DNA from 2 places in the Geodermatophilus sp. SYSU D00525 genome. Region 2 is predicted to be linked to the other one. Evidence: riboswitches for the same ligand, from Rfam matches in the RefSeq annotation. Region 2 holds a riboswitch; the other holds the start of a gene.
The links. Region 2 has a riboswitch for cyclic di-AMP ahead of ACI796_RS01885 (aggregation-promoting factor C-terminal-like domain-containing protein). Riboswitches for the same ligand answer to the same signal wherever they lie in the genome.
Positions count from the first base shown of each region.

Region 1: it holds a riboswitch for cyclic di-AMP, as region 2 does, so the genes downstream of both, ACI796_RS14315 (hypothetical protein) here and ACI796_RS01885 (aggregation-promoting factor C-terminal-like domain-containing protein) in region 2, are expected to answer to the same signal.

Region 1 is NZ_JBJGZK010000015.1:62,490-66,687, reverse strand. It holds gene ACI796_RS14325 (dihydrofolate reductase family protein) at 1-311, opposite strand, end outside; RNA gene rnpB (RNase P RNA component class A) at 516-927, opposite strand; cyclic di-AMP (ydaO/yuaA leader) riboswitch at 1,053-1,212, shown strand; gene ACI796_RS14315 (hypothetical protein) at 1,471-2,058, shown strand; gene ACI796_RS14310 (PIG-L deacetylase family protein) at 2,105-2,824, opposite strand; gene ACI796_RS14305 (DoxX family protein) at 2,843-3,241, opposite strand; gene ACI796_RS14300 (sulfite exporter TauE/SafE family protein) at 3,266-4,018, shown strand; gene nadA (quinolinate synthase NadA) at 4,022-4,198, opposite strand, start outside.
Region 2 is NZ_JBJGZK010000001.1:394,362-398,559, reverse strand. It holds gene ACI796_RS01890 (DivIVA domain-containing protein) at 52-951, shown strand; cyclic di-AMP (ydaO/yuaA leader) riboswitch at 1,103-1,263, shown strand; gene ACI796_RS01885 (aggregation-promoting factor C-terminal-like domain-containing protein) at 1,506-2,465, shown strand; gene ACI796_RS01880 (class I SAM-dependent methyltransferase) at 2,473-3,132, shown strand; gene ACI796_RS01875 (SDR family NAD(P)-dependent oxidoreductase) at 3,156-3,995, shown strand; gene ACI796_RS01870 (DUF72 domain-containing protein) at 4,012-4,198, shown strand, end outside.

The sequences.
Region 1 (4,198 bases), on a different contig from region 2:
CCGGTGACCAGGCGGGCGTTCCCGTCGACCGCGCTGATCGTGGAGGAGAACACCACCTTCGGCATGTCCCGCCAGCGGCGGGCGAACTCGATCTGCGCCGGTGTGACGCCGGGCTGCTGGTCGGCGGTGGGCCAGTGGGAACTCATCCCCTCCCACAACCTGCGCCCGTACAGCGCCAGGCCCGTCGCCCCCACCCGGTCGGACCACCACTGGAACAGCTCGTCGCTCGGCACGCTCCAGCCGAGGTCGTCACCGGGCGCGGCGATGTAGCCGTCCAGGCTCGCGTTCATGCCGAAGGCCAGTTTCCGCATGGCGTCATGCCTCCCGTGAGTCGGTTCGGCGTACAGACCAGCACGGCGCGGGGAACTGATCGGTCAGGCCACACCGAGGGCCGGCCGCCGCACGGCGTCCCCGCGGCCGTCTCACGACCCGCGGCGCGCCGCGCCTGGCTCGGTGGCGTGACGTGCACTCCCTGTCGCCCCCTGGACGCACGGGTCCAGGTCGGCGGCGGGCGACGGACGAGTCGGCCTGTACGCCGGGTTCTGTCCTCGGGCGCCTCGCGGCCTCCCGATGGGCGGTCATCCATCTAGGCCCGCCGTTGCCGGCGGGCTCGAGCGGTCCACCCGCAGGCTCGGGCGGGCAGCCCTCGAACGCCTGCGCAGGACGGCGTCCGGTCGCCCAGCCGCCGCCCCTTCTCGACCTTGCTCCGGGTGGGGTTTACCGAGCCGCACCGGTCACCCGGTGCGCTGGTGGTCTCTTACACCACCGTTTCACCCTCACCAGCAGCGAACTGCTGGCGGTCTGTTCTCTGTGGCACTGTCCCGCGGGTCACCCCGGGTCGCCGTTAGCGACCACCCTGCCCTGTGGAGCCCGGACGTTCCTCGGCGGCGGGGTCTCCCCCGCCGACGCGACCGCCCGGCCGACTCGTCCGTCGTGCCGACCAGTCTACGGACCCTCTCAGCGGAACTCATCAGTCCGCGCTGCGGGCCCCGGCGGACGCTCCTACGGTGGCTGCGTCCGGCCGGTCGTCACGTCCTCCACCGGGGGAGCCGAGCCGGGTGCCGCCGAGTCACGGCCACCGCGGGTGGCCGCGAGCCGGGGACCCACCGCACCACCGGGGTGAGTCCCACCTCCCGAGCCCCGGGAGGGGGTAGGGCGCAGATCCCCGCCCGAACCCGTCAGCTGACCCGGTAGGCGGCCACGGGAGAACGGAGAACCACCACGGGGTGCGCCGACGGCGCCTGCCCCGGCGTGCCCCGCCCCCTGCGACGAGCGCCGCGACCCGCCCACCTCCGCCGGTCGCCGCCCTCCACGGACCGGAACCGACCGCCCTGGCGTCGGCCTGCCCTCCAGCAGTCGCCCGCCGCCCGGCCGCGCGCCGGCCCGTCCCGCAGGTCCCCCTCACGCGACGGGTGACCGCCGAGCCACGGACGGCGCCGCGCGACACCGACGTCAGGAGCTCTCCTCGTCATGCCCTCCAGCAGCAAGCGCACGATCCGCCGCACCCTCACCGCCGGCGCCCTCGCCGTCGCCTTCGGGCTCACCGGCCAGTCGGCGGCCCAGGCCGACTGGGACGGTCCCCGCCGCGACCGGTCGGACAGCTGGTCCCAGGACCGGGGAGGAGCCGCGGCGCCCGCGGCCCCCGCCGCACCGGCCGCGGCCCCCGCCGCACCGGCCGCGGCCCCCGCCGCCGCGGTGTCCACGAACCTCACGGGCAGGCCGACCGCCTCCTCGACCTCCTACAGCGCCTGGGCGGCGCACGTCCGCCCGGTCGTCGCCGAGGTCGCGCAGCGGTTCGGGGTGTCCACCGTGCTGACCCGCCCCGGGCACTCCCCCACCCAGCAGCTCGCCGCGGACTTCATGGTCTACGCCGACTCCGCCAAGGGGAACGCCGTCGCCCAGTACGTCGTCGACAACGCCTCGCGCCTCGGCGTCGACTACGTCATCTGGAGGCAGCGGATCCTCGTGATCGGGAGCGGCGGCTGGCGGGCGATGGAGGACCGCGGGTCCCCCACGGCCAACCACATGGACCACGTCCACGTGAGCTTCAACCCCTGACCGCCCCGGACGCGGCCCCGGGAGCTCCCCGGGGCCGCGTCCGGCGTCAGCCGGCGTACAACGCGAAGCCGGCCACCCGCCGGCCGTCGACGACCGGGGTCGCCATGTCGACCTGTCGCCGTGCCTGCTCCTCGACCGGGTCGGCCGACAGCGCCTCCAGGTAGCGGCGGTGCTCGGCCAGCGAGGCCACCGCCCGGTCGACGACGTCGGTCACGTCGACGGTGTGCGTGACCCCCACCGGCGTGGAGACGGCGGTCCAGCGCACCCCGCGCCACGGTTCCGGGTCGGCGAGCTCGGCGAAGATCCACTCGTTGGCCGCGTCGCCGACGGCGTCGACCACCGCCCGGCCCAGCACCCGGTGGTCGGCGCTGTTCCAGTAGCCGAGCGCGGAGCCGGGCGGCGTCCACGTGTCGCCGAAGTGCAGCGTCACCACGAGGTCGGGCCGGTGACGCCGGATCGCCGCCGCGATCGCCCGCCGCAGGTCCAGCCCCTCGGTCAGCCGGCCGTCGGGGTGGCCGAGGAACTCGACCACCGACACGCCGACCACCGCCGCCGCGGCCCGCTGCTCGCGCTCGCGCAGCGGCCCGGCGGCCTCCGGCGGCAGCCCGGCGATGCCGGCCTCACCGCTGGTGGCCATCACGTACCGGACGTCGCGCCCGGCCGCCGTCCACGCCGCGACGGCGGCCGCGCAGCCGTACTCCACGTCGTCGGGGTGGGCGACGACGACCAGGGCGCGCTGCCAGTCCTCGGGGAACGCCTCCGCCATGCGGGCAGTCTGCCGGGCTCAGCGCCGGCGTCGGCCGGGGGCGCGGCCGCTGACGCCCCGGTGTCCCCGGGCCACGCGCAGCGCTGCGGCGATCATCGGCGCCTGCAGCGGCAGCCGGACCGCCGCCGCGGCCACCAGCGCAGGCCGCCCGCGCGCCACCCGGAAGTGGTGCAGGTGGGCCGGCACGAACGCGGCCAGCAGCACGGCCGCGGCCCATCCCCCGGCCCGGCGGCTCGCCGGCGCGGCCAGCAGTGCCGCGGTGCCGACCTCGGCGACCCCGCTGCCGAGCACCCAGGCGCGGGCGTCGCCGAGCTCGGGCGGGACCAGCCACTCGAACGTCCGCGGCCGCACGAGGTGCAGCACGCCGGAGCCGCCGAGGGCGGCGGCCAGCCAGGTCGCCGGGGCCGGGGGTCGCATGCGCCGACCGTAGGCTGGCGCTCCGTGACGGCCGCCGACCTCCTGATCGCGGCCGCGGTGGCCCTGGGCGCGGGAGCGGTCAACTCGATCGCCGGCGGCGGGTCGCTGATCCTCTTCCCCACCCTGGTCGGGCTGGGCCTGGGGACGGTGGCGGCCAACGTCACCAACTCGGTCGCGCAGTGGCCCGGCTACCTCGGCGGGATGGCCGGGTTCCGCCGCGAGTACGCCGGCCAGCGCGGGCGGCTGGTCCGGCTGGGCGCCGTCTCCGCGCTGGGCGGCGTCGCCGGCAGCGTGCTGCTGCTGACCACCCCGAGCGAGGCCTTCGACGTCGTCGTACCCGTGCTCGTGCTGCTGGCCAGCCTGCTGCTGGCGGTGCAGCCGCTGCTCACCCGCCGGCTGCGCGACCGCGACGACGGCGCCGCCCGCGACCCGTGGTGGCTGTACCTCGCGCTGTTCCTCGCCACCGTCTACGGCGGCTACTTCGGCGGCGCGCTCGGCGTCATCCTCGTCGGGGTCCTCGGGACGGCGCTGCACCGGCTGCCGCTGGCCAACGCGCTCAAGTCCGCGCTGTCCGCGGTGACGGCGACGGTCACGCTGGTCGTGTTCGGCGTCTTCGGGCCGGTCGCCTGGCAGGTGGTCGCCGTCGCGGCGCCGGCCAGCCTGGTCGGCGGGTTCCTCGGCGCCCGGGTCGCCAGCCGCATCCCCGCGACGCCGCTGCGGGTGCTGATCGTCGTCTTCGGCGTCGCGGTGTCGGTCTACCTCTTCACGCGGATCTGAGCGTCACTCACCGCCGCGGCCGGGCTCGCCGATGGCGATCATCGCCTCGACGGCGCGGCGGGCGCGGGCGGCGGTCTCCGGGTCGACGTCGACCGCGCCCTCGCCGGTGCGCAGCGTGTGCAGCAGCTTGGCCGGGGTGATCATCTTCATGTAGCGGCAGGCCGCGCGGCTGTTCATCGG
Region 2 (4,198 bases):
CGGCGGGCCGGTGGGGGACCGGATCGGACGGCGCACCGAGGGGGAACCGGGATGTCGCTGCGGGGACAGGGAGCTGCTCCGGACGGGGCCGGGAACGGCGTTCCGGAGCCGCCTCCGGGGCGCGGGCTCGACGGCCTGCTGGGCACCGGTCCGGTGTTCACCGGGGCGGTGCGCGGCTACGACCGCGTGCAGGTCGACGACTACGTCGCCTGGGCCGAGACCGAGCTCCTGGTCCTGCGCCGGGAGAACGAGCACCTGCTCAGCCGCTACGCCGCCGCGTCGGCCGAGCTGCAGAACGCCCGCCGCCGGCTGGCCCAGCTGGTCCGGGAGCGGCAGAGCCTGCCCGGCCCCGAGGACGCGGCGGAGATGATGCGCCGCGCCCGGGAGGAGGCCGCCGCGCTGACCGCCGCCGCCGAGGAGGAGGCCGGGCGTATCCGGGCCGAGGCGCTCACCGAGGCGCAGGCCCGGCTGTCCGGGGTGGCCGAGATGCGCGAGGCGGTGCTCGCCGCCCGCGAGCAGACCCGCAGCGAGGCCGCGGCGGTCCTCGAGGCCGCGCGCCGCGAGGCGGCCCGGCTGGAGCGGGCCGCCGCCGCCGAGCGCGAGCGCCGGGACCGCGAGGCCGCCGAGGCGCGGGCCCGGGCCGACGCCGAGGCCCTCGAGCGCCGGCGCGCCGTCGAGGCCGAGCTCGCACCCCTGCGCGACGAGCGCGACCGGGCGCGGGAGTGGCTGCGCCTGCTGACCGGTCAGCTCGACGAGGCGCTCGCCGTCGTCACCGGCGTGGTGCCCGACGACGTCCCCGCCCTCGGCGACAAGCGCGGGCTGCCCCGGCTCGGGGAGGACCCGGCTGCCGAGCCGCGCGCGGGGGCGCGTCCGGCGCCCCCGGGGACGGACGTGTCCGACGTGACACCGCTGCTCGGACCCGGCCGGCCCGAGGTCGCGGCGGCCTCCTGACCAGCGGCGACGCGGGGGCCGGTTCCGGACCGAGGGAGTCCGCACCACCCGTCACGGCCGTCACTCCGGCCCCGTCGGTTGTCACGAACCGGTAACGACCGTACGGTGGCTGGCGTCCGGCTGGTCGTCAGGTCCCCCTTCCGGGGAGCCCGGCCGGACGCCGCCGAGTCGTGTCCGCACCTGCGGGCGCGAGCCGGGGACCCACCGCAGTACTGGGGTGAATCGCGCCCGCCGAGCTCCGGCCCGGCGCGCGTAGGGCTCCTTCCCGCCCGAACCCGTCAGCTAACTCGGTAGGCGGCTCACGGAAGAAACGGAGAGTCTCCGCATGCCCCGCCTCCGGGCCGAAGCGGCCCGCAGGTGCAGCCGTCCGCGCGCACACCGCGCCCCCGCGTCCGCCTGACGCCGGCTGCTCCTGTCCTGCCGCTCCCAGCGACGACGTCGCCGGGGACCCCGTAGTCCGCGACACCCACAGACCCGCGCCGTACCCGCATGCCCGAGGTCCGCCTCCGGGCCCGCTGCCGCGCGCCACTCTCCCTCGGAGCCCACACCCCCTCATGTCCCGCCACGTCCCGAACACGCCTGCCGACGCCCCCGCGACCGTCGAGCTCGCCACCGCTGACACCCCCACCACCCCCGACACCGACGCCCACACCGCCACCCCCGAGCTGCCCGCCGCCGGGGGCGGTGCCGAGGCCGCCGAGGCCCCCGCGCGCCGGCGCCTCTTCCGCCGCGGCAGCCCCCCGCTGGGCCCGCGCCGCCCGGCCCTGCTGCTCGGCGCCGCCGCCGCCGGCGCGCTGATCGTCGGCGTCGTCTCCACCAGCGGCCCCGCCGCCTCCGCCGGCACCGACAACGCCGGCACCGCGGTCAGCGTCGCCGAGGAGCTGGGCGTCCCCCAGCAGCCGGCCGCCGGGCAGACCCCGGACGCCACCGACCTGACGTCGCTGGCCGACGTCGCCGCCTCGCGCGCCGAGCGCAGCGCGCAGGAGGCCGGTGCCGCCCACGCGCAGCTCGCCGCCGAGCAGGCCGAGCGCGACCGCCAGGCCGCCGAGGCCGAGGCCGCCCGCGTCGCCGCCGAGCAGGAGGCCGCCCGCGTCGCCGCCGAGCAGGAGGCCGCCCGCCAGGCCGCCGAGGCGCAGGCCGCCGCCGAGGCCGCCGCCGCGCAGCAGGCCGCCGAGGAGCAGGCCGCGGAGGAGGCCGCCGCGCAGGAGGCCGCGCCCGCCGCGCCGTCCGGCTCCTTCAAGGACTACGCGCTGAGCAAGGTCGGCAGCTCCGAGCAGTTCTCCTGCCTGGAGAAGCTGTGGGGCAAGGAGAGCGGCTGGAACCCCAACGCCCAGAACCCCACCAGCACCGCCTACGGCATCCCGCAGTTCCTGAACTCCACCTGGGCCAGCACCGGGATCGCCAAGACCTCCGACGGCTACCGCCAGATCGACGCCGGCCTGATCTACATCGAGCAGCGCTACGGCAGCGCGTGCGACGCCTGGGCGCACTCGCAGGCCACCGGCTGGTACTGATCCGAAGGTGATCCATCGAGGGCCGGCCACCCGGGTGGTGCCCGCGGGCTTCGTCCGCGCGCACACCCAGGTGCGCCGGCCCTCGCTCGTCCCCGAGGTGCGGCTGCACGTCGCCGACGACGTCGTCGCCCTCTGGGAGGCGATGGAGACCGCGGCCGGCGGGGCGGGGGACGAGCCGCCGTTCTGGGCGGCCGCCTGGCCCGGCGGGCAGGCACTGGCCCGCCACCTGCTCGACGAGCCCGCCACCGTCGCCGGCCGCACGGTGCTCGACCTCGGGTCCGGCAGCGGCCTGGTGGCCGTCGCCGCCGTCCTCGCCGGTGCCCGGTGGGTGCTGGCCAGCGACGTCGACCCGTTCTCCCGGACCGCGGTCGGCGTCAACGCCGGCCTCAACGGCGTCGCGGGCATCAGCGTCACCGGCGACGTCCTGGACCGCGAGCCGCCCGCCGTCGACGTCGTCGTCGCAGGTGACGTCTGCTACGACCGGGAGATGACCGGGCGGGTGCTGCCCTTCCTCGACCGGGCGCGGGCCCGCGGCTGCCAGGTGCTCGTCGGCGACCCCGGCCGCCCGTACCTCCCGCACGAGCGGCTGGAGGCCGCCGCGGTGTACCAGGTCCCCGAGACGGAGGGGCCCGGGCTGCGCCGGACGACGGTGTGGCGGCTGCCCTGAGCGCCGCCGGATACGGTCGCCGGGTGCACCCCTACGCCTTCACCGGTACCGCCGTCGTCACCGGGGCGGCCAGCGGGATCGGCGCCGCGCTCGCCCCGCGGCTGGCCGCCCGCGGCAGCGACCTCGTGCTGGTCGACCGCGACGCCGGGCGGCTCGAGGGCGTCGCGGCGTCGGTGCGCGCGGCCTCCCCGGGCCGGTCGGTGGACACCGTCGTCGCCGACCTCGCCGACGCCGGGCAGCTGCGCGAGGCCGCCGGCCGGGTCGTCACCGGGCACCCGGGGACGACGCTGCTGGTCAACAACGCCGGCGTCGCGCTGGGCGGGCGGTTCGACCAGGTGACCCTCGAGGAGTTCGAGTGGGTGATGGACGTCAACTTCCGCGCCGCCGTCCGGCTCACCCACGCGCTGCTGCCCACCCTGAAGGCGCACCCCGGGTCGCACCTGGTCAACGTCTCCAGCCTGTTCGGGCTCATGGCGCCGGCCGGGCAGGCGGCGTACGCGTCGAGCAAGTTCGCCGTCCGCGGGTTCACCGAGGCGTTGCGGCACGAGCTGGCCGAGGACGGCGTCGGCGTGACCAGCGTGCACCCCGGCGGCATCGCCACCCGCATCGCCGAGTCCGCCCGCGTGGCCAGCGGGGCGGACCCCGCGGAGGCCGAGCGGGGCAAGCGGGAGTTCGCGAAGCTGCTGCGCTATCCGGCCGACCGCGCCGCGCAGCGGATCGTCGAGGCGGTGGAGCGGCGCCGGCCGCGGCTGCTCATCGGCGCCAGCGCCGTCGTCCCCGACGTCCTGGTGCGCCTGGCGCCGGGCTCGTACGGGAGGGTGCTCGCCGCCGCGACCCGGCTGGCCGGCCTGCGCCGGGCCTGACCGGGCGGGAGCGCCGGTGGCCGTCCACGTCGGCACGTCGGGCTGGAGCTACGACCACTGGGAGGGCGTCCTGTACCCACCGGGGACGCCCCCCCGGGAGCGGCTGGCCCACTACGTCCACCGGTTCGGCACCGTGGAGCTCAACGCGAGCTTCTACCGCTGGCCGCGCACCGCGACCTTCGCCTCGTGGCGGCAGCGGCTGC